Regions from separate parts of the Sphaerisporangium aureirubrum genome, predicted to be linked through region 1. Evidence: riboswitches for the same ligand, from Rfam matches in the RefSeq annotation. Region 1 holds a riboswitch; each other region holds the start of a gene.
The links. A riboswitch is a leader RNA that binds a small molecule or an ion and turns the genes downstream of it on or off. The one in region 1 is predicted to bind cobalamin.
Positions count from the first base shown of each region.

Region 2: it holds a riboswitch for cobalamin, as region 1 does, so the genes downstream of both, cobN (cobaltochelatase subunit CobN) here and ACFP1K_RS23150 (ribonucleoside-diphosphate reductase subunit alpha) in region 1, are expected to answer to the same signal.
Region 3: it holds a riboswitch for cobalamin, as region 1 does, so the genes downstream of both, ACFP1K_RS27970 (ABC transporter substrate-binding protein) here and ACFP1K_RS23150 (ribonucleoside-diphosphate reductase subunit alpha) in region 1, are expected to answer to the same signal.

Region 1 is NZ_JBHSRF010000037.1:4,148-14,064, reverse strand. It holds gene ACFP1K_RS23170 (glucosyl-3-phosphoglycerate synthase) at 1-399, opposite strand, end outside; gene ACFP1K_RS23165 (helix-turn-helix domain-containing protein) at 475-1,944, opposite strand; gene aceA (isocitrate lyase) at 2,302-3,594, shown strand; gene ACFP1K_RS23155 (ribonucleotide-diphosphate reductase subunit beta) at 3,720-4,730, opposite strand; gene ACFP1K_RS23150 (ribonucleoside-diphosphate reductase subunit alpha) at 4,769-7,111, opposite strand; cobalamin riboswitch at 7,259-7,497, opposite strand; gene ACFP1K_RS23145 (hypothetical protein) at 7,563-7,733, opposite strand; gene ACFP1K_RS23140 (amidohydrolase) at 8,084-9,520, shown strand; gene ACFP1K_RS23135 (ABC transporter ATP-binding protein) at 9,474-9,917, opposite strand, start outside.
Region 2 is NZ_JBHSRF010000013.1:109,054-118,970, reverse strand. It holds gene ACFP1K_RS12625 (magnesium chelatase subunit D family protein) at 1-525, shown strand, start outside; gene cobO (cob(I)yrinic acid a,c-diamide adenosyltransferase) at 529-1,131, shown strand; gene ACFP1K_RS12615 (cobyrinate a,c-diamide synthase) at 1,125-2,483, shown strand; gene cobN (cobaltochelatase subunit CobN) at 2,438-6,052, opposite strand; cobalamin riboswitch at 6,083-6,290, opposite strand; gene cobG (precorrin-3B synthase) at 6,302-7,549, shown strand; gene ACFP1K_RS12600 (precorrin-8X methylmutase) at 7,546-8,166, shown strand; gene ACFP1K_RS12595 (precorrin-2 C(20)-methyltransferase) at 8,172-9,662, shown strand; gene ACFP1K_RS12590 (cobalt-precorrin-6A reductase) at 9,650-9,917, opposite strand, start outside.
Region 3 is NZ_JBHSRF010000053.1:49,876-59,792, reverse strand. It holds gene ACFP1K_RS27980 (cytochrome P450) at 1-53, opposite strand, end outside; gene ACFP1K_RS27975 (Gfo/Idh/MocA family protein) at 469-1,308, shown strand; adenosylcobalamin (AdoCbl) riboswitch at 1,337-1,475, shown strand; gene ACFP1K_RS27970 (ABC transporter substrate-binding protein) at 1,523-2,473, shown strand; gene ACFP1K_RS27965 (FecCD family ABC transporter permease) at 2,497-3,561, shown strand; gene ACFP1K_RS27960 (ABC transporter ATP-binding protein) at 3,558-4,358, shown strand; gene ACFP1K_RS27955 (adenosylcobinamide amidohydrolase) at 4,398-5,039, shown strand; gene ACFP1K_RS27950 (serine/threonine-protein kinase) at 5,036-6,868, opposite strand; gene ACFP1K_RS27945 (hypothetical protein) at 6,865-8,550, opposite strand; gene ACFP1K_RS27940 (DUF6421 family protein) at 8,962-9,917, shown strand, end outside.

The sequences.
Region 1 (9,917 bases):
GGTGCGGAACTCGCGCAGGTCGGCGTCCACGAACACCAGCAGGTCGCCGGTGGTGACGGCGAGCGACTTCCACAGCACGTCGCCCTTGCCGTCCATGGCGGGCAGGCCGGGCAGGATCTCGTCCTGGGTGAACACCTTGGCCCCGGCCCGCGCCGCCCGCGCGGCGGTGTCGTCGGCGGAGCGGGAGTCGACGACGATCAGCTCGTCCACCAGCGGCGCGGCGTCCATCAGGTCGCGGCGGATGGCGGCGACGATGTCCCCGACGGTCGCCTCCTCGTTCCTGGCGGGCAGCACGACGCTGATCGTGGTGGCGCCCTTGGCGGCCAGCAGCGCCTCCAGGGGCCAGTCGGCGGACGCGGTGGTGCGGGCGCGCAGCCACTTTTCGACCTCAGGCAGCACGCACGAACCCCCCGTCACAGCACATTTCCATCACTCTATGCGCCCGCGAACAGCACGATTCATCGTGATCCGGGCTCAGACGGCGGCATGGCGCTCCAGGAAGGTGTACACGTCGGCCTCGTCCACGCCGGGGAACGACCCGGGGGGCAGCGCGGCCAGGACGTGGGAGTTGGCCCGCGCCGACGGCCAGGCGTAGCCCTCCCAGCGCTGGGTCAGCTCGGCGGGCGGGCGGCGGCAGCAGTCACCCGACGGGCAGTCCGACCGCGTGCGGTTGGTGGTCTCCCGGCCGCGGAACCACCGCGACTCGCGGTACGGCACGCCGAGTGTGATCGCGAAGTCCCGCTCCCGGGAGGGGTCGACGTGCGCCACGCAGAAGTAGGTGCCGGTCGGCGAGTCGGAGTACTGGTAGTGCACCGAGAAGCGGTCGGGCGTCAGGAAGACCTGGCGGCCCGACCAGCGCAGGCACATGCGCTGGCCCTCGATGGCGCCCTGCTCGTCGGCGGGGAACACGATGCCGTCGTTCTCGTAGGCCTTGTAGATGATGCCCCCGGCGTCGTTGCGCACGAAGTGGCACGCGAGGTCCAGGTGGTGGGTGGCGAGGTTGGTGAAGCGGTGCGCGGCCATCTCGTAGGAGACGGCGAACACGTCGCGCAGGTCCTCCACCGACAGCGCGCGGTTCTGCTTGGCCTCGCGGAGGTACGGCACCGCGGTGGCCTCGGGGACCAGGACGGCGGCGGCGAAGTAGTTGGCCTCGGTGCGCTGGCGCAGGAAGTCGGCGAAGTCGCGCGGGCGGTGGTGGCCGAGCGCCAGGTGGCCGAGGGTCTGGAGCAGGATGGTGCGCGGCGTGTGCATGCCGAGCTGCTCGTTCTTCACGTAGATGCGGCGGTTGCGCAGATCGGTGATGGAGCGGACCGACCTCGGGAGGTCCTGGACGTTGCGCACGGTGAAGCCGAAGTGGGTGACCAGGGCCTGGACGGTGCCCTGGGACAGCGCGCCGGTGCGGTAGCCGACCGCGGCGAGGGCCTCGGCGGCGGCGGCCTCGATCTCGGCGAAGTAGTTGCCCTGCTCGCGCTGCTTGCGGCGCAGCTCGGCGTTGGCGGCCCTGGCCTCCTCGGGCGTGGCGGTGCCCCTGGCCTGGCGGGCGCGCAGCTCCTCGTACAGGCCGAGGATGTGCTCCAGCACGTCGTTGGGCACGCGGGCGGAGACCTTGAGCCGGGACAGGCCGAGGCCGGCGTACAGCGGGTCGCGCTGCGCCTCCTCCAGGGCGATCTCCAGCTGGGCGCGGCGGCTCGGGGCCTGGCGGCGCAGCAGCTCCTCGACCGGCACCGACAGCGCCGAGGCGAGGGACTTCAGCAGCGACAGCTTGGGCTCGCGCTTGCCGTTCTCCAGCAGGGAGAGCTGGCTCGGGGCGCGGCCCACCCGCTCGCCGAGCTCGGACAGGGTCAGACCGCGCTGCTTGCGCAGGTGACGCAGACGCTGACCGAACGCGAGGAGGTCCAGCTCCTGGGTCAAAGTCAGCGGTTCTTCCCCCACCAAGGACGCCATACCACGATCCTAAGCGCAAATTTCACGGTTCTTCCAGTGACTCCGGTCACCAACCGGCCGTGCCGGGGGCGGAGGGTGGGTCAAGGAGGGTTTGGCCCGATCTACGAAGAAGCAGCTCGGCGATTTATCCCTGTTTATAGGGCTATATGGGCATTCGTCGGGCACTGCTCAGTGATCCAAGTCACAAGAATTGGTCTAGGCCATAGCGAAAACTTTGCATTTCTTCACGGCAGAAGACTGGCCAGTATTGGTGTCAGACGAAAGTTCGCTGAGTTTTTCCTTGATCAGGACTTTGTTCTGCTCCGCCCCCGTCGCAGACTCGAAGCAAGCGCCCAGAGGACGCCGAAGGAGCAAAAAATGAAAGATCGCCTCAAGGGAGCTGCAGACGAACTGCGGCGTGAGTGGGAGAACGACCCGCGCTGGACGAACGTCGATCGGACCTACACGGCCGAAGACGTCGTTCGCCTCCGCGGCTCCGTGCAGGAGGAACACACTCTCGCCCGCCTCGGCGCCGAGCGGCTGTGGTCACTGCTTCAGACCGAGGACTACGTGCACGCGCTCGGCGCGCTGACCGGCAACCAGGCCGTCCAGCAGGTGAAGGCAGGCCTGAAGGCCATCTATCTGTCCGGCTGGCAGGTCGCCGCCGACGCCAACCTGGGCGGCCAGACCTACCCCGACCAGAGCCTCTACCCGGCCAACTCGGTGCCCGCCGTGGTGCGCCGCATCAACAACGCCCTGCTGCGCGCCGACCAGATCACCTGGTCGGAGGGCGACGCCAGGGCACCGCACTGGCTCGCGCCCATCGTCGCCGACGCCGAGGCGGGCTTCGGGGGCGTGCTCAACGCCTTCGAGCTCATGAAGGGCATGATCGCCGCCGGCGCCGCCGGGGTGCACTGGGAGGACCAGCTCGCCTCGGAGAAGAAGTGCGGCCACCTCGGCGGCAAGGTGCTCATCCCCACCGGCCAGCACATCAAGACCCTCAACGCGGCCCGCCTCGCGGCGGACGTCTGCGACGTGCCGACCCTGATCATCGCGCGGACCGACGCCCAGGCCGCGACGCTCCTGACCAGCGACGTCGACCCGCGCGACGCGGTGTTCGCCACCGGCGAGCGCACCGCCGAGGGGTTCTACCGGGTGCGCAACGGCGTGGAGGCCTGCGTCGCGCGCGGCCTGGCCTACGCGCCGTACTCCGACCTGCTGTGGATGGAGACCTCCACGCCGGACCTGGACGTGGCCCGCCGCTTCGCCGAGGCGATCAAGGCCGAGTACCCCGGCCAGATGCTCGCCTACAACTGCTCGCCGTCGTTCAACTGGAGGAAGCACCTCGACGACGCCACCATCGCCAAGTTCCAGCGCGAGCTCGGCCACATGGGGTACCGCTTCCAGTTCATCACCCTGGCGGGCTTCCACTCGCTGAACTACTCGATGTTCGACCTGGCCCGCGGCTACGCCGACGACGGCATGCCGGCCTACGTCCGCCTCCAGGAGGAGGAGTTCGCCGCCGAGCGCAACGGCTACACCGCCACCCGCCACCAGCGGGAGGTCGGCACCGGGTACTTCGACCTGGTCAGCACGGCCGTCGCGCCCGACTCCTCGACCGTGGCCCTGAAGGGCTCCACCGAATCCGAGCAGTTCGCCGCCACCCACTGAAACGCCGTACGGGCCGCGCGGAGCACACCGAGACCACGCGGCCCGTGCGGCCCGTCCCCCCGGGCCCGCGGGCTCGTCCGGTAAAGATCCGCCTTGGGCGGCGGCCCCCTCCGGACGGGCCCGCGTCAGAAGTCGTCGTCGAAGCCGACCGTGCCGGTCACCCCGACCTGGTACGCCGACACCCGCCGCTCGAAGAAGTTGGACAGCTCCTGGACGTCCTGCAGCTCCATGAAGGCGAAGGGGTTGCGGGCCCCGTACCTCGGGGGGATGCCCAGCTGGGCGAGCCGCCGGTCGGCCACGTGCTCCAGGTAGGCGCGCATGTCCGCCAGGGACAGGCCGGGCACTCCCCCGCCGAGCAGGTCCTCGGCGAACCGGGTCTCGCAGTCCACCGCCTCGGCGATCATCTCGCCGACCTGGCGCCGCATCTCGTCGTCGAACAGGCCGGGCTCCTCGGCGCGCACGGTGTCCACCACGTCGAAGGCGAAGGCCATGTGCAGTGACTCGTCGCGGAACACCCAGTTCGTGCCGGAGGCCAGGCCGTTGAGCAGGCCCCGTGAGCGCAGGAAGTACACGTACGCGAAGGCGCCGTAGAAGAACAGCCCCTCGATGCAGGCGGCGAAGCAGATCAGGTTGAGCAGGAAGGCCCGGCGGTCCTCCCGGGTGCGCAGCTCGCGCAGCCCGTGGAGCGAGTCGATCCAGCGGAAGCAGAACTCGGCCTTGCTCCGGATCGAGGGGATGTTCTCGATCGCGGCGAACGCCTCGGAGCGCTCACGTTCGCCGGGCACGTAGGTGTCCAGCAGGTTCAGGTAGAACTGGACGTGCACCGCCTCCTCGAACAGCTGCCGGGACAGGTACAGCCGTCCCTCCGGGGAGTTGACGTGCTGGTAGAGGTTGAGCACCAGGTTGTTGGCCACGATCGTGTCGCCGGTGGCGAAGAACGCGACCAGCCTGCCGATCAGGTGCCGTTCCGCCGGGGACATGCGGGCCAGGTCCGCGAGGTCGGAGTGCAGGTCGACCTCCTCGACCGTCCAGGTGTTCTTGATCGCCTCCCGGAACCGGTCGAAGAAGCGCGGGTAGCGCATGGGCCGCAAGGTCAGGTCCATGCCCGGGTCGAGCAGCATCGGGGCCTCGGTCACGATGTCCTTTCCATTCCTGGGGGAGGCGGGGGCGGGCGTCACTGGCAGGCCTCGCAGGACTCGGGGTTCTCCAGGGAGCAGGCGACGGCCTCGTCCAGGGGCGCCGCCGGGCCCGGCACGGTCACCGTGGCCTGCTGGATCCTGGTCGCGGGGCGCGAGCGCAGGTAGTACGTCGTCTTCAGGCCCGACTTCCAGGCGTGCAGGTACATCGAGCTGAGCTTGCCGATGGTCGGGGAGCCCATGAACAGGTTGAGCGACTGGCTCTGGTCGACGTACGGCCCCCGGGCGGCGGCCATGTCGATCAGCGCGCGCTGCGGCAGCTCCCACGCCGTGCGGAACAGCTCGCGCACCTCCGCCGGGAGGGCCTCGATGCCCTGGACCGAGCCCTCGGCCCGCTTGACGGCGTCCCGCGTCTCCTGGTCCCACAGGCCGCGGGCCTTCAGCTCGGCGACCAGCACGGTGTTGATCTGCAGGAACTCGCCGCTGAGGGTCTCGCGCTTGAAGAGGTTGGACACCTGGGGCTCGACGCACTCGTAGCACCCCGCGATCGAGGCGATGGTGGCGGTCGGCGCGATCGCGATCAGCAGCGAGTTGCGCAGCCCGTGCGCGGCGATCCGCCGCCGCAGCGCCGCCCACCGCGCGGTCTGGGCGCCGGTCACCCCCCACAGGTCGGGCTGCAGCATGCCCTGGGCGGCGCGGGTGCGGTCGTAGGCCGGGTGGGCGCCGTACCGCTCGGCCATCTCGGCGGAGGTCTCCAGCGCCGTGAGGTAGATCTCCTCGGCGATCCGGGTGGACAGCTCCCTGGCCTTCGCCGAGTCGAACGGCAGGCGCAGCGCGAAGAAGACGTCCTGGAGGCCCATCACGCCGAGGCCGACCGGGCGCCAGCGCGGGTTGCTCGCCGCGGCCTGCTCGGTCGGGTAGTAGTTGATGTCGATCACCCGGTCCAGGAACGTCACCGCGGTCCGGACGGTGGCCCGCAGCCGCGTCCAGTCCATCCCGTCACCGGTCAGGTGCGCGGCCAGGTTGACCGAGCCGAGGTTGCACACGGCGGTCTCGTCGTCGCCGGACACCTCGATGATCTCGGTGCACAGGTTGGACAGGTGGACCACCGCGCCGGGCCCGGCGGTCTGGTTGCACAGCCGGTTGGAGGTGTCCTTGAACGTCATCCACCCGTTGCCGGTCTGGGCCAGCGTGCGCATCATCCTGCCGTACAGGTCGCGGGCCCGGACCTGGCGGACGAAGCGGCCCCGCTCCTCGGCGGCCCGGTAGGCGGCGTCGAACTCCTCCCCCCACAGGTCGGGCAGCTCGGGCACCTCGTCGGGGTCGAACAGCGACCACATCTGGTCGGCCTCCACCCGGCGCATGAACTCGTCGGGGATCCAGTTGGCCAGGTTCAGGTTGTGGGTGCGCCGCGCGTCCTCGCCGGTGTTGTCGCGCAGCTCCAGGAACTCCTCGACGTCGGGGTGCCACGGCTCCAGGTACACGCAGGCCGCGCCCTTGCGCCGCCCGCCCTGGTTCACCGCGGCCACCGACGCGTCCAGGGTGCGCAGGAACGGCACGATGCCGTTGGAGCGGCCGTTGGTGCCCCGGATCAGCGCGCCCCTGGACCGCACCCGCGACCACGCGATGCCGATGCCGCCGGCGAACTTCGACAGGCGCGCCACCTGGGCGTACCGCTCGTAGATGGAGCCGAGGTCGTCCCTCGGGGAGTCGACCAGATAACAGGACGACATCTGGGTGTGCCGGGTGCCGGAGTTGAACAGCGTCGGCGAGCTCGGCAGGTAGGCCAGCGACGACATCAGCCGGTAGAACCCGGCGGCCTCCGCCGCGGTGGCGGACAGGCCGCAGGCCACCCGCAGCAGCCAGTACTGCGGGGTCTCCACCACCTGCCTGCCGGCCGGGTGGCGCAGCAGGTAGCGGTCGTAGACGGTGCGCAGGCCGAAGTACTCGAACCGCAGGTCCCCCTCGGGGTCGACGGCGTCGTCCAGCTCGCGGGCGTTGGCCGCGACGAACCGGGCCGTCTCATCGCCGATCAGCCCCAGCTCGTGGCCGAGCCGGATCGACCGGCTGAACGACGCGACGCCCTGGCCGCGCACCTCATCGGCGACGCACGCCGACAGCAGCCGGGCGGCCAGGCGGGAGTACTGCGGCTCCTCGCCGATCAGCTCGGCGGCGGTCTGGACGGCCAGCCGCTCCACCTCGGCGGCGGTCACCCCGTCGTACAGCCCGGCGATCGTCCTGGTCGCCACCCGCAGCGGGTCGACGTCCCCCAGGCCGGCCGCCCGGCGCTCCACCGCCCGGACGAGCCTGCCGAGGTCGACCGGCTCGGCGGAGCCGTCGCGCCCGCGCACCCTCACGGGCATGTTCTCGGTTACCGTCACAGCTCTCTCCTCGCGACCCTTGTGACCGGTGGGCCCGGTGCGCGCGGGGAGGGGCATGCCGACGGCCACGCCGGGGCGTGTGCCGGGGCCGCCGGCCGTCCCACGCGGCCTCGGACCGGCCGCGCGCCTATCGGCGGCGCGCGGCGCGCTGGCAGGTCTTCGGACTCATGGGCAGCACGGCGGGACGCCGCGTTCGCCTACTGGCCGTCGCTTCCCGGGCCGCTCCGGCTCGGGGCCGGGGGGATCCAGTGCTTCATGACGGCGTTCGTTCCCAATCACCGCTGCGGGGCAGTCCCGGAATTGGCGAGCGCGCGCGAGTGCGCGCGGACATGGCCGCACCGGGTTCCCTCTTGCCTCGGCCACCCTGGATGAGCGGCCGAACCAGCTGCGAGGAACACCATATATGGGGGTGCCCCCTACGTCACACCGCCACATCTCGTATCGGCGTGTCTCAGGGGGACACCCCGGCATCCTGCGGGGCCTCCGGCGCGGGGGCGCCGTCCCGCCGGGCGGCGGGGGACGCCCACACCAGGCCGAGCGCGACGAGGGCGGCGCCGAACACCAGGCCCCGGGTCAGGATCATCAGCGCGAAGGCCGCCCCCGGGGGCAGCGCGCCGTCCACGCCGAGCGCCGCGACGGCCGCGAACCCGGCCAGCCCCGGATACGATCCCGAGCTCGGTCTCGGTCAGCTCCAGCTCACGGGACAGCGGCGCCAGGACCGGGGTGAGGAGTTGGTAGGCGGTGAAGACCACGAGGACGGTGACCAGCAGCGGGGCCATGGTTCTGCGCACAGGCCGATCCCTTCCCGAGGATCTCGGGGCCCCCGGCGAGCGGGGGCCGGGACACCCGCCCGATCCCCTCGGGGCCCTCGGCGAAGCGGTGGGCCGGCCGGATCCCGGGTGCCCCCTCATTGTTCAGGGGAAGGCCGGGAAGATCGATCGGGTGTTCCAGGGCGGCCCTACCATTCACGGCATGTCCTCACTCCTGCTGCGCAACGCCCGTGCTGGTCTCGGCGGGCCCATCCTCGATGTCCTGGTCGTCGACGGCGTGATCGCGGAGCCCGGCGCCGAGCCGCCGCCCGGCACGGAGACGGTGGACGTCCTGGGCGGAACCGTGCTGCCGGGACTGTGGGACGCGCACGTGCACGCCGTCCAGTGGGCGCAGACCCGCCGCCGGGTGGACCTCGGCGGCGCCCGCTCGGCGCGCGAGGCGGTGACGCTGATGACCTCCGCCGCCCCGGGCTCCGGGATCGCCGTGGGGTTCGGCTTCCGCGACGGCCTGTGGCCGGACACGCCGCACAAGTCCCTGCTGGAGGCCGCGGCCCCCGGCGTCGCCATCGCCTTGATGAGCCAGGACCTGCACACGGTCTGGCTCAGCCCCGCCGCCCTGACCCTGATCGGCCGGGGCGACCACCCCACGGGCGTGCTGCGCGAGCAGGAGTGCTACGCCGCCGTGACCGCCCTGCCGAAGCCTCCGCAACGGGAACTGGACCGCTGGGTGACCGAGGCCGCCACCGCGGCCGCCGCCCGGGGCGTGGTCGGCTTCCAGGACTTCGAGATGGCGGACAACGTCACCGACTGGACCCGCCGCGCCCGTGCCCACCGGCTCGACGTCCGCGTCATCTGCTCCATCCCCAGGAACCGCCTGGAGGAGGCCATCGGCCGCGGCCTGCGCACCGGCGCCCCCGTCCCCGGCTCAGGCGGCCTCCTGACGGTCGGCCCCGTCAAGATCTTCACCGACGGCTCCCTCAACACCAAGACCGCCTACTGCGAGATCCCTTACCCCGGCACCTCGTTCCTCGGCTCCCTGGAGATCCAGCCCGAGGAACTCCGCACCCTGATGGCCCTCGCCACCGCCCACGGCGTCCACCCCGCCGTCCACGCCATCGGCGACCTGGCCGTGGGCATAACCCTGGACGCCTTCGAAGCCGTGGGCTGCCCCGGCCGCATAGAACACGCCCAGCTGGTGACCCCCACCGACCTCCCCAGATTCGCCCGCCATGGCCTGGTGGCCGGCGTCCAGCCCTCGCACGCCCCCGACGACCGGGAGATCGCCGACACCTACTGGAAAGGCCAGACCCACCGCGCCTACCCCTACGCCACCCTCCTCGCCGCCGGCGCGACCTTGGAATTCGGCTCCGACGCCCCCGTGGCCCCCCTGAACCCCTGGGACGGCATAGCCTCCGCCGTGACCAGAACCGACGACACCCGCCCCCCATGGCACCCCGAGCAGTCCCTCCCCCTGAAGGCCGCCCTCTCCGCCTCCACCCGAGCCGACCTCTCCCCCGGCGCCCCCGCCGACCTGGTCATCACCGCCGACGACCCCTCGGCCCTCCCCCCTGACGCCCTCCGCGACATCGAGATCACCGGCACCCTCCTGGCCGGCCGCTGGACCCACCGCCGTCTCTGACCGCGCGGACATGCCAGCGACCGTCCAGGTGGCCGAGGGTGAGGGGCCGGGCGAAGCAGGCCGACAGCGTCGCGGAGGTGAGAGTCTCCCGCACCGGGCCGGAGGCGAGCACACGGGCGTCACGGAGAAGGAGGGCATGGGTGGTGGTGGCCGGCACCTCCTCCAGGTGATGGGTCACGAGGATCGTGGTGAGAGACGGATGGGCGCGCGCCAGGTCCTCCACCGCGGCGATGAGGTCTTCCCGACCGGGAAGATCGAGCCCCGCGAAGGGCTCGTCCAGCAGGAGAAGCGCGGGATCGGGCATCAGCGCCCGGGCGACCCGCACACGAGCACGCTCCCCCTGGGAACACACCGCGAACGGCCGGTCCGCCAGATCCTTGCACCCGAGATCGGCCAG
Region 2 (9,917 bases), on a different contig from region 1:
GCGAGGAAGCGGATGACCGCCGTCAAGACCGCGGTGCTCAGCCTGCTGCTGGACGCCTACCAGCGGCGGGACAAGGTCGGCATGGTCACCTTCCGCGGCGCGGGGGCCGAGCTGGCGCTCCCGCCGACGTCCTCGGTCGAGGTGGGCGCGGCCCGGCTGCGCTCGTTGCCGACCGGCGGCCGTACCCCGCTCGCCGCTGGGCTGCTGCGGGCCGCCGAGGTGCTGCGGATCGAACGGCTGCGTGACCCGGCGCGGCGCCCGCTGCTGGTGGTGGTGACCGATGGCCGCGCCACGGCGGGCGGTGACGTGGATCGGGCCGCCGCGCGGCTGGCGGGCACGGCGAGCGTGGTCGTCGACTGCGAGAGCGGGCCGGTGCGTCTCGGCCTGGCCGGACGTCTGGCGGTCCGGTTGCGCGCCCGCGTGGTCAGCCTGGACTCACTGGCTGATCTGGGTTCGGTGGTCCGTGACCACCGGAGGGCCGACGGCCCGCACGCGGTCGGCCGCGATCAGCGAAAGGCGGTCTGAGCGATGCCGCAGGGCAAGCCCGACATGGTTCCCGACGACGGGCTCACCACCCGGCAGCGTCGCACGCGGCCGCTGCTGATCGTGCACACCGGGCCCGGCAAGGGCAAGTCGACCGCGGCGTTCGGCATGGCGCTGCGGGCGTGGAACCAGGGCTGGCCGATCGGGGTCTTCCAGTTCGTGAAGTCGGCCAAGTGGCGCATCGGCGAGGAGCGTGCGCTGACCCTGCTCGGCGAGACCGGGGAGGGCGGGCCGGTGACGTGGCACAAGATGGGCGAGGGGTGGTCGTGGATCCGCCGCCCCGGCACCGAGGAGGATCACGCCGCGGACGCTCGCGAGGGCTGGGCCCAGATCAAGCGTGACCTGGCGGCCGAGACGTATCGCTTCTACGTGCTCGACGAGTTCACCTATCCCCTGAAGTGGGGCTGGATCGACCTCGACGACGTGCTGAAGGCGCTGGCCGACCGGCCCGGCAACCAGCATGTGGTGATCACCGGCCGGGACGCTCCACAGGGGTTGACGGACGTCGCCGACCTGGTCACCGAGATGGGCAAGGTGCGTCATCCCCTGGACACCGGGCAGAAGGGTCAGAAGGGCATCGAGTGGTAGTCCCCCGTCTGGTGATCGCCGCCCCCGCGTCCGGGAGCGGCAAGACGACGGTGGCGACGGGGCTGATGGCGGCGCTGCGGGGGCGGGGGCTGCGGGTGTCGCCGCACAAGGTGGGGCCCGACTACATCGACCCCGGATACCACGCGCTGGCCACCGGGCGGCCCGGGCGGAACCTGGATCCGTGGCTGGTGGGGGAGGAGCGGATCGTGCCGCTGTTCCTGCACGGGGCGGCGGGGTGTGACATCGCGGTCGTCGAGGGTGTCATGGGGCTGTTCGACGGCAAGGGGGACACCGGATTCGCGTCCACCGCGCACGTCGCGCGGCTGCTGGACGCGCCGGTGGTGCTGGTGGTGGACGCCGCGCGGCAGAGTACGTCGGTGGCGGCCGTGGTGCACGGGTTCGCGACGTTCGACCCCCGGGTGCGGGTCGCGGGGGTGGTGCTCAACCGCGTCGGGTCGGACCGGCACGAGGAGCTGTGCCGCTCGGCGCTCGCTCAGGCCGGCGTCCCGGTGCTCGGAGCGCTCCGGCGGGACGACGCCGTGTTCGCGCCGTCCCGGCATCTCGGGCTGGTCCCTGCCGCCGAGCGCCATACCGAGGCCGTGGCCGGCGTGGCCCGCCTCGGTGAACTGATCGCCCGCTCGTGCGACCTCGACGCCCTGGTACGGCTGGCCCGCACCGCCCCTCCCCTTCCCGGGCGCCGCTGGAGTCCGGAGGCGACGCTCGACGAGGTGGCGGGGGGCGCGGTGGTGGCTGGGGGTGGGCGGCCTGTTGTGGCGGTGGCCGGGGGGGCGGCGTTCACGTTCGGGTACGCGGAGCATGTCGAGTTGTTGCGGGCGGCGGGGGCCGAGGTGGTGGTGTTCGATCCGTTGCGGGACGAGGGGCTGCCCGAGGGGGTTGGGGGGCTGGTCGTCGGGGGTGGGTTTCCTGAGGTGCATGCCGAAGAGCTGGCGGGCAACGTCTTGTTGCGGGAGCAGGTGGCGGGGTTCGGGGGGGCGATCGCGGCGGAGTGCGGGGGGTTGCTGTATCTGTGCGAGAGCTTGGACGGCGTTCCGATGTGCGGGCGGCTGGCTGCCACGGCCGCGATGACGCCGCGGCTGACGCTGGGGTATCGCGACGCCGTGGCCACGCGGGCGTCGTTGCTGACGCGGGCGGGGGAGGCGTACCGGGGGCACGAGTTCCACCGGACGGCCGTCACCTCCGCCGGCGCGCCGCTGTTCCGGTGGGACGGTGGGGGCGACGGGTTCGGTGACGGCCTGTTGACCGCTTCGTATCTGCACCTGCACTGGGCCGGGACGCCCGCGCTGGCTCAGCGGCTCGTGTCGTCCTCCAGGTCGCCTTCGCTCTTGAGGTAGACCTCCTGCAGGTCGCGCAGGATGTCCGGGTCGGGGTGCTCCCACATGCCGCGTCCGGCCGCCTGGAGCAGCCGTTCGGCGATGCCGTGCAGCGCCCACGGGTTGGACTTGGCCATGAACTCCTGGTTGACGGGGTCCAGGACGTACGTGGCGGCCAGCTTGTCGTACATCCAGTCGGCGACGACCCCGGTGGTGGCGTCGTAGCCGAACAGGTAGTCGACCGTCGCGGCCAGCTCGAAGGCCCCCTTGTAGCCGTGCCTGCGCATCGCGGCGAGCCAGTTCGGGTTGACCACCCGGGCGCGGAAGACCCGGGACGTCTCCTCGACCAGCGTGCGGGTGCGCACCGCGTCCGGCCGCGTGCTGTCGCCGATGTACGCGGCGGGGGCGGTGCCGGTCAGCGCGCGCACGGTGGCGATCATGCCGCCGTGGTACTGGAAGTAGTCGTCGGAGTCGGCGATGTCGTGCTCGCGGGTGTCGACGTTCTTGGCGGCGACCGCGATGCGGCGGTAGGCGTTCTCCATGTCCGGGCGGGCCGGCACGCCGTCCAGGTCCCGCCCGTAGGCGAAGCCGCCCCACACGGCGTACACCTCGGCCAGGTCGGCGTCGTCCCGCCAGTTCCCGCTGTCGATCAGCGGCAGCAGCCCGGCGCCGTACGCCCCGGGCCTGGACCCGAAGACCCGCATGGTGGCCCTGCGGTCGTCGCCGTGCCCGGCGAGGTCGGCCGCGACGTGCGCCCGCACGTAGTTGTCCTCGTGCGGCTCGTCCAGCGCGGCGACCATGCGCACCGCGTCGTCCAGCATGGCCACCACATGCGGGAAGGCGTCGCGGAAGAACCCGCTGATCCGCACGGTGACGTCGATCCGCGGCCTGCCGAGCTCGGCCAGGGGCACGGGCTCCAGCCGGGTGACGCGGCGCGACGCCTCGTCCCACACCGGGCGCACCCCGAGCAGTGAGAGCACCTCGGCGATGTCGTCGCCCGCGGTGCGCATCGCGCTGGTGCCCCACACCGACAGGCCGACCGATCGGGGCCAGTCGCCGGTGTCGGCGCGGTAGCGGGCCAGCAGGGACTCGGCCATGGCCTGGCCGGTCTCGTACGCGAGCCTGCTCGGCACGGCGCGGGGGTCGACCGAGTAGAAGTTCCTGCCGGTCGGCAGCACGTTCACCAGCCCGCGCAGCGGCGAACCGCTCGGCCCGGCGGGCACGTACTCCCCGGCGAGCGCGGCGAGGATGTTGTCGACCTCGTCGGTCGTCCGGGCCAGCCGCGGCACGATCTCGGTGGCCGCGAAGGTGAGGACGCGCTCCACCATGCCCGGGTCCACCCCGTCGCCCGCCGCGGGGCCGAGTACGGCCGTGACGACCTCGGGCACCGAGGACGGCCCCCAGCCCTGCTCCTCCATGCCCGCCACCAGCGCCCGGGCCAGTGCCTCGGCGCGGTCCACGGCGGCCAGGGACGCGCCGCCGTCCTCGGCCAGGCCGAGCGCCTCGCGCAGGCCGGGCAGCGTGCGGGTGCCCGACCACATCTGCCGGGCCCGCAGCATCGCCAGCACCAGGTCCACCCGCTGACCACCCTCGGGGGGCACGCCGAGCACGTGCAGGCCGTCCCTGATCTGGGCGTCCTTCACCTCGCACAGCCAGCCGTCCACGTGCAGGATGAAGTCGTCGAACTCGGTGTCGTGCGGCCGGTCCTCCAGCCCGAGGTCGTGGTCGAGCCGCGCCGCCTGGATGAGCGTCCAGATCTGCGCCCTGATGGCGGGCAGCTTGGCCGGGTCCATCGCGGCGATGGTGGCGTGCTCGTCCAGCAGCTGCTCCAGCCGCGCGATGTCGCCGTAGGTGTCGGCGCGGGCCATCGGCGGCACCATGTGGTCCACCAGCACGGCGTGCGCCCGCCGCTTGGCCTGGGTGCCCTCGCCGGGGTCGTTCACCAGGAACGGGTACACCAGCGGCAGCTCGCCGAGCGCCGCGTCCGGCCCGCAGGACGCCGACAGGCCCGCCGACTTGCCGGGCAGCCATTCGAGGTTGCCGTGCTTGCCCACGTGCACCATCGCGTGCGCGCCGAACTCCGCCGACAGCCAGCGGTAGGCCGCCAGGTAGTGGTGGCTCGGCGGCAGGTCGGGGTCGTGGTAGATGGCGATGGGGTTCTCGCCGAAGCCGCGCGGCGGCTGCACCATCAGCACGACGTTGCCCGCCCGCAGCGCGGCCAGCACGATGTCGCCCTCGTGCACGAACAACTCGCCCGGCGGCGGGCCCCAGTGCCGTTCCATCTTCTCCCGCAGGCCGGCGGGCAGCGTGGCGTACCACTCCTGGTAGGCGGCGGCCGGGAAGCGCACCGGGTTGGCGGCCAGCTGCTCCTCGGTCAGCCATTCCTGGTCCTGGCCGCCCGCCGCGATCAGCGCGTGGATCAGCGCGTCGCCGTCCTGCCCGGCGACCCCGGGGAAGCCGTCGCCGAGGTCGTAGCCCTCGCGCTGGAGCCGGGCGAGCAGCCGTACCGTGCTCGCCGGGGTGTCCAGCCCGACGGCGTTGCCCATCCGGGCGTGCTTGGTGGGGTACGCCGACAGCATCACGACGAGCCGCTTCTCGGCCGGCGGGACGTGCCTGAGCAGCCCGTGCCGTACGGCGATGCCCGCCACCCGCCGTGCCCGCTCGGGGTCGGCCACGTAGACGGTCAGGCCGTCCTCGTCGATCTCCTTGAACGAGAACGGCACCGTGATGATGCGGCCGTCGAACTCGGGGATGGCCACCTGGGACGCGGCGTCCAGAGGTGACAGGCCGTCGTCGTTGTCCTCCCACTCGCGCCTGCCGCTCGTCAGGCAGAGGCCCTGAAGGATCGGCACGTTCAGCTCGGCGAGCGCGCCGACGTCCCACGCCTCGTCGTCGCCGCCCGCGCCCGCGGTGGCCGGACGGGAGCCGCCCGCGGCGAGCACCGTGACGACCAGGGCGTCCGCGGCCCTCAGCGTGTCCAGCAGGGCGGGGTCGGCGGTGCGCAGCGAGGAGCAGAAGACGGGCAGGGGGCGGCCCCCGGCGTCCTCCACGGCCCGGCACAGCGTCTCGACGAAAGCGGTGTTGCCCGCCATGTGGTGCGCGCGGTAGTACAGCACGCCGATCACCGGGCCGTCTTCCCTCGCGGGGGTGCGGTCCAGACGTCCCCAGGACGGCGCGGGCTCGGGGGGCGCGAAACCGCGGCCGGTGAGCAGCACCGTGTCGGACAGGAAGGCGTGCAACTCGGTGAGGTTGGCCGGGCCGCCGTGCGCGAGGTAGGCGTGCGCCTCGGCGCAGGTGCCCGCGCTGACCGTGGAAAGTTTCATCAGCTCGGCGTCCGGCGCCTGCTCGCCGCCGAGCACCACGACGGGGAGCGGGCCGGCCAGCAGGTGGTCCAGGCCGTCCTCCCACGCGCGGCGCCCGCCGAGGATGCGGACGACGACGAGGTCGGCGTCCGCCGTCAGGGCGGGCAGGTCGCCGACGGCCAGCCGCGCCGGGTTGCCGAGGCGGTACGCCGCCCCGCTGGACCGGGCGCTGAGCAGGTCGGTGTCTGATGTGGAGAGCAAAAGGATCGCGGGCCGCACCGGCAGCATGGAGCATCCTCCCTCGGGGTCCTCGCCCCGGTCGTGGGTGTCGCGACGGCAGGAGTCTCCTGGCTCCCGGATCGACGCTCACCCCGGCCTTCCCGCCCGTCGCCGGGCAGTGGCCTCGTGGTGGGGGTCGCTCCCCGGTCACAGTGGCGGGACCGCGCCGGCTTCGCACCGGCTTCCTCCGTCCGCCATCGCCTACTGAGGAGATTACGCTGACGGGACCGCCGGAAGAACTGGCATTACTATCTCTTCGTGCGCAGAGCCCCCCTTTCCGGACAAGCGCCCCCAGACGCGTGTCCCGGGGCACTTCAAGTGCACACGGCGGCCGACGGCCCGCTGGCCCGGATCCGCGTTCCCGGCGGCGCGCTCACTCCCCTCCAGCTCCGCGAGCTCGCCGCGTGCGCGGGGACGCTCGGCACCGGCGTCGTCGAGCTGACGTCCCGGGCGAACGTGCAGGTCCGCGGCCTGCGTTCCCCCTCCGAGTTCGCCGCGCGCATGGCGGACGCCGACCTGCTGCCGTCCGCCACCCACGAACGGGTCCGCAACATCGCCGCCTCCCCGCTCGCCGGCCGCGGCCCGTCCGGCCTGGTGGACACCGACCCTCTCGTGGCGTCCCTCGACCGGGCCCTCTGCGCCCGCGCCGCCCTGGCCGACCTGTCGGGCCGTTTCCTGTTCGCCGTGGACGACGGCACGGGCGACATGACAGGCCTCGGCGCCGACGTCACGTTCGTCCCCGCGCGCGGGGCGGCGTCCGGAACGGTCCTGCTCGCGGGTGTGGACACCGGCCTCGCCACCGCCGGCCCGGTCCCCCTGATGATCGCCGCCGCCGAGGGCTTCCTCGCCGAGCGCGACGCGCAGGACGGCTCCGCCTGGCGCGTAGCCGACCTCGACGACGGCCCGGCCCGGATCGCCGCCCGCCTCGCGCACCCCCGTCCAGCCGTCACGCCGCACCCGGACGTCACGCCGCACGAGGGCGCGCCGCGAGCGGGTGCCGGGCCGTTGCCCCAGCGCGACGGGCGGGTGGCACTTGAGGTCGTCGTGCCCCTCGGACGGCTCACCGTGCCGCAGGCGGAGGCGCTGGCGGCCGTACCGGCGGCCCCGGACGGCCCCGCGCTGCGCCTGACGCCGTGGCGGACGGTCGTCGTGCTCGACCTCACCGCCGCGCGGGCCGACGAGGTGGCACGGGTCCTCGCGGGCACCGGCCTGGTCTGCGACCCCGCCTCCCCGTGGGCCGGCGTGTCCGCCTGCACGGGGCGTCCCGGCTGCGCCAAGGCCCTCGCCGACGTACGGCACGACGTGACCCGCTGGGTGTCCGGCCGCACCGGGCCGGGCGGCCCGCCCGTCCACTGGTCGGGATGCGAACGGCGCTGCGGGCTGCCCCGCGGGCCGGTACTCCAGTACGTGGCCACCGGCACGGGCTACCGCGTCGAAGAACCCGCCGTCACCCAGGACACGGGCCACCGCGTCGAGGAGTCCGTCATTCAGGAAAGGCAGCGGTGAACGACTACCTGCGCGACGGGCCCGAGATCTACCGGCGCTCGTTCGCCACCATCCGCGCCGAGACCGACCTCACCGGTATTCCCTCCGACGTCGCCGTGGTGGCGGTGCGGATGATCCACGCCTGCGGGATGACCGACCTCGTGGACGACCTGGACTGGTCGCCGGACGTCGTCACCTCGGCCCGAGCCGCGCTGCGCGGCGGCGCCCCGGTGTTGTGCGACGCCATGATGGTCGCCTCCGGGGTCACCAGGAGCAGGCTGCCCGCCGCCAACGACGTGGTGTGCACGCTCGGCGCGCCCGGCGTGCCGGAACTGGCCGCACGTCTCGGCACCACCCGTAGCGCCGCGGCGCTCGAACTGTGGCGCGACCGCCTGGACGGCGCGGTCGTCGCGGTGGGCAACGCCCCCACCGCGCTGTTCCGCCTGCTCGAACTCGTCGAGGAAGGAGCGGGCCGCCCGGCCGCGGTGCTCGGCATCCCGGTGGGCTTCATCGGGGCGGCCGAGTCCAAGCGGGCCCTGGCCGGCAGCGGCCTCCCGTATCTGGTGGTGCACGGCCGCAGGGGCGGCAGTGCCATGACGGCGGCGGCGGTCAACGCCATCGCCAACGAGGTGGAGTGATCGGCATGACGGGACGGCTGTACGGCGTCGGCCTCGGCCCCGGCGACCCGGAACTGGTGACGGTCAAGGCGGCCCGGCTGATCGGCGAGGCGGACGTGATCGCCTACCACGCCGCGCGGCACGGCCGCAGCATCGCGCGCTCCATCGCCCGCCCGTACATGCGGGACGGCCAGGTGGAGGAGCTGCTGATGTACCCGCTCACCACCGAGACCACCGACCACCCCGGCGGCTACCGGGGAGCCCTCGAGGACTTCTACACCGACTGCGCCGCCCGCCTGTCCTCCCACCTGGACGCCGGCCGTACCGTCGTGGTGCTGAGCGAGGGCGACCCGCTCTTCTACGGCTCCTACATGCACCTGCACAAGCGCCTCGCGCACCGCTACCCCACCGAGGTCGTGCCCGGTGTCACCTCGGTCAGCGCCGCCTCCGCCGTCCTCGGCCGCCCGCTGGTGGAGCACGAGGAGACCCTCACCATCCTCCCCGGCACCCTCCCCGGCGACGTGCTCGCGGAGAAGCTCCGCACCACCGACTCCGCCGCCGTCCTCAAACTCGGCCGCACCTTCGAGAAGGTCCGTGACGCCCTCGCCGAGGCCGGCCGCCTGGACGACGCCTGGTACGTGGAACGGGCCACCACCTCCGCCGAACGCCTGGCCCCCCTGAAGGACGTCGACCCCGCCGACGTCCCCTACTTCTCCCTGGCCCTCCTCCCGAGCCCCCACGCCCACAAGGTCCCCGAGCGCCCCCGCCCCGCGGAGTCACACCCCGGAGAGGTGACCGTGGTGGGCCTCGGCCCCGCCGGCCGCCCGTGGCTCACCCCCGAAGCCCAGGAAGCCCTGTCCACCGCCACCGACCTGGTCGGCTACGCCCCCTACGTCGACCGCGTCCCCCCCAACCCCCGCCAGACCCGCCACCGTACCGACAACCGCGCCGAGGCCGAAAGGGCCCGCCACGCCCTGGACCTGGCCCTGTCCGGCGCCCGCGTCGCCGTGGTCTCCTCCGGCGACCCAGGCGTCTTCGCCATGGCCTCCGCCGTCCTGGAAGCCGCCACCGCCCCCGAATACGACACGGTCCCCGTCCGCGTCCTCCCAGGCCTGACCGCCGCCCAAGCCGTAGCCGCCAAAGCCGGCGCCCCCCTGGGCCACGACTACTGCGTGATCTCCCTCTCCGACCAGCTGAAGCCCTGGGACGTCGTAGAGACCCGCCTGACCGCCGCCGCCCAAGCCGACCTGGTCCTTGCCATCTACAACCCCGCCTCCAAAACCCGGACCTGGCAGGTGGCCGCCACCCGCGACCTCCTCCTGACCCACCGCCCGCCCACCACCCCCGTAGTGATCGGCCGCAACATAGGCTCCCCCGACGAACACCTCACCATCACCACCCTCGCCACCCTCGACCCCACCACCGTCGACATGCGCTCCCTATTGATCATCGGCTCCACCCAGACCCGCCTGACCCCCCAGGGCCACGTCTACACTCCCCGCCGTTACCCCGTCTGAGCGGCGGCCTCGCCGGTGCGGAGCCAGGCCGATGCGGCCTCCACCGTTTCGGCATAGGGGACGCCGGGGGGAGGCGGGGGGCGGTCGATCATGATTACGGGGAGGGACAGGTCGCGGGCGGCGGTTAGTTTGGCGGTGGTCATTTGGCCGCCGCTGTTCTTGGTGATCAGGACGTCGATCCTGTGGGTTCGCATGAGGGAGAGTTCGCCGGGGACGGTGTAGGGGCCGCGGGCCAGGAGGATTTGGACATTTGGG
Region 3 (9,917 bases), on a different contig from region 1:
AGCGTGCAGCGAACGGCGCGCCGGATCCGGGGCACGCCACTGACGACCGGCATCGATCTCCCACTTCGTTGAACCCGGTAGAGCGTCTGTGCGAACAGCGCTCCCTCGCGCACCGGGTGCCGCAAGAGTCTCGAAGAAGACAAAGCCCGCTCTTACGGCGAAAGCCACATGATGCATGGCCTATCACGATCTCTGACCTCGATCAACCCCTCTGTGTCAGAACCCGCATAAGCGCAATCGCCGAGAACCGGCCGTTTCCCGGGTGAACGGCGTGAACCACGGGACCGAATGGACCGTATGAACCCGATGAACGGCGAGCGTCGCGCTACCGTGTCCGCACGTATCCGCGAGGGCGCCGGCGCTACGGCCCATCACGTGCCCATTACGGCGGTGATGGTCTACTGTCGGCACGACATAAGCGGATATTAAGGACATTTCGGGGAACGGAGCGTCGTGGAGCCGGTTTCTGTGGGTCTGGTCGGAGCGGGACCGTGGGCGCAGGCGGTGCACGCCCCCACGCTGGCCCGGGGGCCGCACACCCGGCTGGCCGGGGTGTGGGCGCGCCGGCCGAGAGCGGCCGCCCGGCTCGGCGCCCCCGTGTACGAGCGCATCGAGGAGCTGTTCGACGCCTGCGAGGCCGTCGCCTTCTGCGTGCCGCCCGCGGTGCAGGCCGAGCTGGCCGTGCAGGCCGCCAAGGCGGGCAAGGCGCTGCTGCTGGAGAAGCCGCTCGCCGCCGACCTGGACTCCGCCCGCCGCCTGGCCGCCGCCATCGCCACGGCCGGCGTGCCGAGCCAGATGGTCCTCACCTTCCGCTACTCGGCCGCCACCCGCGCCTTCCTCGACAAGGCCCGCGTCATCGAGCCGTTCGGCGGCCACGCCGTCAACGTCTCCGGCGCCCTGCACACCATCGAGTCACCGTGGCGCCGCGAGCGCGGGGCCATCCTCGACGTGGGCCCCCACATGATCGACATGCTGGACGCCGCCCTCGGCCGGGTGGTCGCCGTCCGCGCCCACGGCCACCCCCTCGGCTGGGTGGGGCTCCTGCTCGACCACGAGACCGGCGCCGTGAGCGAGGCGTCCCTCTCCATGGCCGCCCAGGTGGACCGCGGCTCCTCCCACGTGGCCGTCTTCGGCCGCCACGGCACCGAGACCCTGGACGGCGGCAACCTCGGCTACGACGTCTTCCCCGAGATGGTCGCCGACTTCGCCGCCACCGTCCGCACGCACCGGCTCGACCACCCGCTGAACGCCTGGCACGGCCTCCACCTGCAGGAGCTCATCACCAGCGCCGAGGCCCAGCTCACCTGACCTGGGCCTCCTCCGCCGGGGTTGGTACGGTTTCGGGGAACGCGTGGGGCACAGCGAAGTCCGGTGCGACTCCGGCGCTGTCCCGCAACTGTGAGGCCTCCGGGCCGAGCCAGGTCGCCTGTGCGCCACGCCGACGCAGTCAACCCTCGTGGAAAAGGGTGATCCGTCGCCCGCGCCGGGTCCTCGAGTTCCGCGGTGAGCAGAGGAGCCCCACGTGAGGCCATTTCGCACGGCCGTGGCGGGCGTGTCCCTTGGCGCGCTGGCCCTGGCCGGATGCGGCCAGGGCGACGGCGCCGCCGCCCCCGCCTCCCCCGGCACCGCCTCGCCGTCCGCGTCCGCCCCGGCCGCGGGCTTCCCGGTGACCGTGCAGGCGGGCAACGGCGCGGTCACCGTGCCCGCCAGGCCGGCGCGCATCGTCTCGCTGTCCCCGAGCGCGACGGAAGGGCTGTTCGCCATCGGCGCCGGACCCCAGGTGGTCGCGGTGGACGACCAGTCGACCTATCCAGCGGACGCCCCCAAGACGGACCTGTCGGGCTTCAAGCCGAACGCCGAGGCGATCGTCGCCGAGAAGCCCGACCTGGTGGTGCTGGCCAACGACACCGGCGGCATCGTCGCGGCCCTCACCAAGGTCGGCGTCCCGGTGCTGCTCGAACCGGCGGCGGCGAAGCTCGCGGACAGCTACGACCAGATCACCGACCTCGGCGCCGCCACGGGGAACGCCGCCAAGGCGGGCGAGGTGGTCACCGGCATGCGGCAGCGCATCGAACGGCTGACCGCCGCGCCCCGGGACGCGAAGCTCAGCTTCTACCACGAGCTGGACAGCACGCCGTACTCGGTGACCTCGGACACCTTCATCGGGCAGATCTACGGCCTGTTCGGGCTGACCAACATCGCCGACGAGGCCCCCGACCCGGCGGGCGGCTACCCCAAGCTGTCCGGCGAGTTCGTGGTGAAGGCCGACCCCGACCTGATCTTCCTGGCGGACACCAAGTGCTGCGCCCAGTCCAAGGAGACCCTGGCGAAGCGCCCCGGCTGGTCCGGCCTGTCCGCCATCGCCAAGGACCAGGTGGTCCTCCTGGACGACGACATCGCCTCCCGCTGGGGCCCGCGCGTCGCCGACCTGGTCGAGACGGTCGGCGCGGCCGTCGAGAAGGCCGCCACCTGAACCCGGCCCACGGAGCCGCACCCGTGACCGGACCGGCTCCCCCCGCACCCGCCAAGGCCGCCGCGCCGCGGCCCGTGTGGGTGCGGCCGGTCGCGTACGCCGTCACGGCGGCCGGGCTGGCGGCGTGCGTGGTGGCCGGGCTGGTCGCCGGGGCCGCGGGGATCCCGGTGCGGGGCGTGCTGCTGGCGCTGGTGGACCGGCTGCCGTTCGTGTCCGCGGACTCGGGCCTGTCGCCGGTCGAGTACGGGCTGCTGTTCCAGCTCCGGCTGCCCCGCGTGGTGCTGGCCGCCGTCGTCGGCGGGCTGCTCGCCATGGCGGGGGCGGGGTACCAGGGGGTGTTCCGCAACCCGCTGGCCGATCCGTACCTGCTGGGGGCGGCGGCGGGGGCCGGGTTCACCGCCACGCTGGTGATCGTGATCGTCCAGGTGGAGTCCCTGGTGCCCCTGGCGGCGTTCGGCGGCGCGGTCGGCGGGGTGCTGCTGGCGTACGGCCTCGGGCGCACGGCCGGGCGGGACGGCGGCGGGACGGCGACGCTGCTGCTCGCGGGCATCGCGGTGGCGTCGTTCCTGTCCGCGCTGCAGGCCTTCGTGCAGCAGGTCGAGGTCGACCGGCTGCAGCGGATCTACTCCTGGATCCTCGGCGGCATCGGCGCCGACTGGTCGCAGGTCTGGCTGATCGCGCCGTACGCCGTGGTGTCGGCCGTCGTGCTGCTCGCGCACGGCCGCGTCCTCGACGTGCTGTCCGTCGGCGACGACGAGGCGTCCGGGCTCGGGGTGAACGCCGGCCGGGCCCGGCTGGTGATCCTGTGCGCCGCGTCCCTGGCGACCGCGTCGGCGGTCGCGGTCGGCGGCCTGATCGGGTTCGTCGGGGTGGTCGTCCCGCACGCCGTGCGGCGCCTCGCGGGCGGCTCGTACCGCGTGGTGCTGCCGCTGTCCCTGCTGGCGGGGGCGGCGTTCCTGGTCCTCGCCGACCTGGTGGCCCGCACCGCGCTCGCCCCCGCCGAGCTGCCCATCGGCGTGGTCACCGCGTTCATCGGCGCGCCCTTCTTCGTCGCCGTCCTGCGCGCCACCCGGCAGGCCGAGACGTGACCGGCGGCGTCGTCGTGCGGGACCTGTCGGCCGACCTCGGCGGGCGGCCGGTGCTGTCGGAGGTCGCGCTGACCGTCGCGCCCGGCGAGTGGCTCGCCGTCATCGGGCCGAACGGCGCCGGCAAGACCACCCTGCTGCGCGCGATGAGCGGCCTGCTGGCGGCGCGCGGCGAGGTGCTGGTGGACGGCACCCCGGTGCGCGGCCTGCCGCCGCGCCGCCGCGCCAGGCTGATGGCGTACGCGCCGCAGACCCCGGTGCTCCCGCCGGGCCTGACGGTGTACGAGTACGCCCTGCTCGGCCGCACCCCCTACATCGCCTACCTCGGCAGGGAGGGCCCCCGGGACCGGGAGGTCACCTGGTCGGTCCTGGAACGGCTCGACCTGGCCGGCCTCGCGGCCCGGCCGCTCGGGCAGCTGTCCGGGGGCGAGCGGCAGCGGGTGGTGCTGGCCCGCGCGCTGGTGCAGCAGGCCCCGGTGCTGCTGCTGGACGAGCCCACCACCGCGCTCGACCTCGGCCACCAGCAGCACGTGCTGGAGCTGGTGGACCGGCTCAGGCTCGCCGACGGGCTCACGGTGGTGACCACGATCCACGACGTCGGCCTGGCCGGGCAGTACGCCGACTCGATGCTGCTGCTCGCGGGCGGGAGGCCGGTCGCGTCCGGGCCCGCGGCGCGGGTGCTGACCGAGCCGCTGCTGTCCCGGCACTTCGCCGCCAGGGTCGCGGTCACCCCCGGCGCCGACGGGCGCCCCCAGGTCAGCCTCGTCCGCCCCGCTCACTCCCCGGGGCCGGTGAGCTGAGCCGGTAGGCTTCCGGGTCCCCCGACGCGAGGAGAGCCGATGTTGTCGCTGAGCCACCGGCACGAGGACGGCGCGCGGCTGGCCTCGCTGCTGTGGCGGTTCGGGCCCGGGTGGCGCATGATCTCCTCCGCCGTGCTGGGCGGCGGCATCGGTCCCGCCGAGTGGGTGCTCAACGCCCAGGTGGACGCCGGGTACTCCCGGACCGACCCGGTGGAGCACCTGCGGGAGATGGCGCCGCCCGGCCCCGGCGTAGGCATGCTGACCGCGGCGTCGGTCGGCCGTCACACCCGCGCCGCCGACCACGGCGCCGAGGCGGTCGCCACGGTCGGCCTGCGCGTCCCCACCTGGGCCGCCGCCCCCGAGGGCGCCGCGGACCCCGAGCTGCGCCCCCCGTCGCCGCGCCCCGGGACGATCAACATCATCGTGGCCGTCCCGGTGGCGATGAGCGACGCCGCCCTGGTCAACGCGGTGATGACCGTGACCGAGGCCAAGACCCAGGCCCTGATCGAAGCCGGGTACGCCTGCACGGGCACCGCCTCGGACGCCGTCTGCGTGGCCGTCCCCGTCCACGGGCCCCCGGAGCCGTTCGGCGGGCCCCGGTCGGTGTGGGGCGCCCGCGTCGCCCGCGCCGTCCACGCGGCGGTGCTGGACGGGGCCCGCGCCTGGGCGCGGGGACCCTAGGTGAACGCCACCGTGCCGATCAGGTGGTCCATCGCGGTCGCGCTGCACCGGGCCGGCGGGCAGAAGAAGGCGATCAGGACGACCGGCTGCCCCTGGCCCCGGCTGACGATGTAGACCACCAGGTCCAGGCGGCCCTGCTGCGCCGGGTCGTTGACCACGCCGGTCAGCTTGAACGCCGGGCGCCCGGCCACCGTGGCGGTGGACGGCGCCGAGGCGAAGTCCGCCGGGCCGGGCAGCACGAAGCTCAGGCTGCGCTTCAGCTCCTCCGGCGAGTCCGAGGTGGTGATCGTGTCGCTGACCCGGGCGAAGACGCCGGTCGCCTGGTCCGGGGTGGTGGCCAGCAGCTGGTTCACGGCGGACCAGTCCGAGGCGATGGGCACCGAGAACAGCGTGTCGAACTGCGCCGCGGCGGGGGAGGCCACGACGTACTCGTCGGCGTGCGTGACGGCCGACCACCCGCCCGGGTACTGGAACGTGAACGGCGCGGCCGTCGTCCCCGGGTAGGTCTTGTCCTTGGTGGCCAGCGGCGAGGTCCCCTGCCCGAACAGGAGCGTGGCGGCGACGGCCAGGGCCACCACCACGGCCCCGCCCCCGACGAGCAGCGCGACGTGCGGGCGCCGCTTCCTGCGCGCGGGCTCGGAGCCCGGACGGGTCAGCGATCCCCGTTCGTCCCTGCCGCCGTAGCCGGCCGGGGAGTTGTATCCCTCGTGCTGGACGGCGGCGCCCTGCTGCCCGTGGGGCCTGAGCTCGCCGTGCCCCTGCTGCCGCGGGCCGCTCTGGGAGCCGTAGGCCTCCTGGTTCCCGTACGCCTGAGCCCCTTGGCCCCCGTACGCCTGAGCCATGTGCGGCTCCTGCTGCCTCTGTTGTCCCTGCTGTCCCTGCGCCTCGTGGTGCCTCTGGCCCCCTTGGGAGTTCTGCGGGGAGTTCCAGGCCGGGCGGCCCTCCGGCGGGCTGAGGGCCTCGTCCTCGCCGCTGATCGCGTCGCGCAGCGCGGTGACGAACTCCCCGCAGGTGCCGAACCGCTCGGCGGGCGTCTTGGCCAGCGCACGGGCCATGACCCGGTTGACGGCGTGCGGCAGGTCGGGCCGGTACGGCGTCAGCGGCGGCGGGTCGTGCGAGACGTGCGCGTACAGCAGCGCCAGCTCGGTCTCCCGCTGGAACGGCGGCTGCCCGGCCAGCGTCTCGTACACCACGCAGGCGAACGCGTACAGGTCGCTGCGCCCGTCCACGGCCAGGCCGCGGATCTGCTCGGGGGCGACGTACCGCGGCGTGCCCATGAAGTGGCCGTGGCTGGTCAGCCCCGCCTCGGAGAAGGTGCTCTTGGTCAGCCCGAAGTCGGTCAGGTAGATGTGCTCGGGGTCGCGGTCGGACCCCTCGGTGACCAGGATGTTCGCCGGTTTGACGTCCCGGTGCACCAGGCCCTGCTGGTGGGCGGCGTCCAGCGCCGAGGCGATCTGGGTGAACAGCCGGTACGCGCGGGCCACTGGCAGCGGCCCCGCGGACTGGATCACCTTGCGCAGGTCGGCGCCCTCGACGTACCGCATCGCGATGAACAGCAGGTCGTCGCGCTCGCCCGCCTCGTAGATCGGGATGATGTTGGGGTGGTCGACGGCCGCCACCAGCCGCGACTCCCGCACGAACCGCTCACGAAAGCGCGGGTCCTGCGACAGCTGCGGCGCCAGCACCTTCAGCGCCACCGCGCGGCCGAGCCGCCGGTCCCTGGCCCGGTACACCGTGGCCATCCCCCCGCGCCCGACCACCGCCTCCACCTGGTAGTCGGCGATCTGCGCCCCGACCAGCGGCGGCATCGGAAACCCCTCTTCGCTCATCGCTCCACCGCATGCCCGCAGAAGCCGCAGAACCGATGCGCCTTACCGAGCCGCATCCCGCACTGCGTACAGAACTGAACCTGCCCGCCGGAGGCCCCCGGCCCGGAGCTTCCCGCCCCGGAGGCTCCTGAGGCTCCCGCCCCGGACGGCGGCGCGTCCGCCGCTCCGCTGCCAGGTGCCCCCGGACCGGCCACCCAGGTACCCGGCGGCCTCGATGAAGAGCCTCCCGGCGAGGGCCCTCCTGGCGAAGACCCTCCCGGTGAGGGCCCTCCCGCCGCGGACGCTCCCGCGCCGGAGTCCTCCGCGCGGGCGGCACCCGCGGCACCCGCCTCCGGGCCGCCCGCTCCGGACGCAGGTGGCGCGCCCGGCGCACGCCCGGCCGGGAGCGGTGCCCCCGGCCCGCCCGGGAACGGCGCCCCGGATCCGCCGGGGGCGGACTCGGAGGGTTTGCCGGTCGGGGCGTTGCCCCCCTGGGAACGGGGCGGGTAGGAGCCGCCGCTGGTGACGGCGGGGAACTCCACGGTGCGGCCGCCCTGGGGAGGCCAGGTGGCGGCGGCGCCGATGGGTTCGAGCGGGGACCGGTCCGGTGGGGCCATGGCCCGGCGACGGCGGCGGCGGACGGTCAGCGGGACGGCCACGGCGACCAGGGCGGCGGCGAGCACCACGCCGCCCGCCGCGAGTGCCAGCGGTGAGAGGGTGGCGCGGCCGGGGGCCGGGACGCCGGCGGCGGCGGTACCCGTGCGGGACGGCGTGGGGACGGCGGCGCGGTTGGCACGGGCGAAGCGCAGGTGGTCCTGGGCCACGGCGTGGTCGGGGCGCAGCCTCAGCACCTGCTCCAGCACGGGGATCGCGTTGCCGAAGAACTTGTTGTGGTAGGGCGCCAGCGCGGTCTCGTAGACCACGTCCACCGGGCCCCGCCGGGCGGTGAGGTTCGCCGCGACCAGCGCCGTCCGGATGTCGTCCACGGGGGTGAGGGTCAGCGCCGACCCGTTCCCCCCGGCGAGCAGCCCGATCACCTCGCTCCTGCCGTCGTCGATCACCGCGCCGCCCTGGCCGTCGGCGATCAGGAAGTCTTCGAGCTTGGCCCGCTCGGACGCCTTGAACGTCCGTCCTCCGGGTGGGTCCAGGTGCGCGGTCGCCACCTTGGGCGGCGCCTTGGCGTTCGGCCGGGCGGGCAGCCCGATGACGTCCACTGACTCGATGCCGCTGCCCAGCGACGTGCCGAGCGGCACGGTGGGAAGCGTGGCGTCCTCGCCGCCCTTGGTGAGCTTGAGCACGGCCGGCGCTCCGGCGGAGGCCCCGGTGTGCAGCAGGTCGGCGGGGTAGCCCTCCGGCGCGGGCGGGTCGGCGTACGGGAACACGGTGACCTTGGTGGTGGCCGTGGCGATGCAGGTGGAGTTCTGCCCCTGCGGCGGGTAACAGGCCTGGAGCCGCCGGTTGAGCCCGGCGTCCTTCAGCGTGTGCCGGGAGAAGTCGGCGGGGATCTTGACGTTGAAGTATTCGGCGAACGCCCGGTTGGCGGCGTACACGGCCGGATCCTTGCCGGACTGCACGACGCCGGTCGCGGTGACGACCACCCCCTCGGGCGCCACCACGAAGCCGCTCCCGGTGCCCACCGGGGCGTCGTACTCGCGAACCACCTGCTGGATGACCCCCCGGTCGTCGAACAGGTTGATCGTCACATGTGAACGCGCCTCGACCCGGACCGTTCCAGGTGTTACGCGATCGGTTGATCCGCTGGGGTGGGGATGCATGCCGAGGGTGAGCGATCCGAGAGCGCTTAACCCCGCGACGAGATGGTACAGGCGGGGCATCTCCGCCTCCTGTTCCCGATCAGTGTGCTTTCCCAGCGTCGCAGCGTGACCGGCCCCGTACAACCCATATCGGGCCGACGTCACGGACTTGCAATCGGTCGTTGAGCGGTCTGCGACCGGCGCGGCCGGTCCGCGCCGCGCGGCGGGCGGCGCGATTCCCCGTCCCCGAGGGCTTTGGCCGGATGAGTTCCCGGACCACCTCGGCTCTTGTGTATATTTTTCGTATATATCCGAGGTGGACCGAAGATTTTCTGTACGCAGGAACGGAGGGGTACGACGATGACGGCTTTCCCGCGGGTGCTGTTCGACGAAGCGCACAGCGAGTCGTGGACGATCCGCCGTGAGGTCGCCGAGGCCATCAATCCGGCGCACCCCGACGACAACAGCTACGCCCGCGCCGCAGGCGTCCTGCGACGCCTCGGGCACACCGTCGCCGCGCACACCGAGGGCCCCCTCACCGCCGCCCTGCTCGCCGCGCACGACGCCTTCGTCGTCGCCCACCCGGCCGGCGCCCGCTGGGAGCGCACCACCGGGCAGGGCAGCCCGGCCTTCCCCGCCGAGGAGATCGACGCCGTCGAGCGGTACGTCGCGGACGGCGGCGGCCTGATCGTGCTGGCCGAGTGCGAGCAGGACAAGTACGGCAACAACCTGGACGAGCTGCTCGCCAGGTTCGGCGTCGGCGTCGAGCACCTCACCGTGCAGGACCCCGCCTCCTGCCTCAACGGCGTGGCCACCTGGGTGCTCGGCACCCCGGCCGGCGCCACCGGCCCGGCTGGCGAGGACCTGACGGCGGGTGCCCGCGAGGCGTGCTTCTACCGCGCCGGCGTGCTCACCGCCCCCGGGGACGCCACCGTGCTGTTCCGCACCTCGCCCGCCGCCGACCCCGCCGGCCGTCCCCTGGCCGTCGCGCTGCGGCACGGCCGCGGCCGGGTGGTCGTCTTCGCCGACTCCGACCTGTTCGGCGACGACTCCATCGGCGACCTGCGGCACGAGCGCCTGTGGGCCAACGTCGTCACCTGGGCCGCCCGGGTCCCCGAGGGCGGCGCCGCCGCGCGCCGCGACGACGACCCGGACTTCGCCGCCCTTGCCGCCGCCGTCGAGGAACTGCGCCCCCTCACCGCCAAGGACGGCTCCATCGAGGACGCCCTGGCCGCCGAGCCGATCCTGGACCGCGTCCTCGCCGGGGTGGAGCGGCTGGCGCCGCGCTTCCCGCACGACGCCGAGTACCTCGCCGC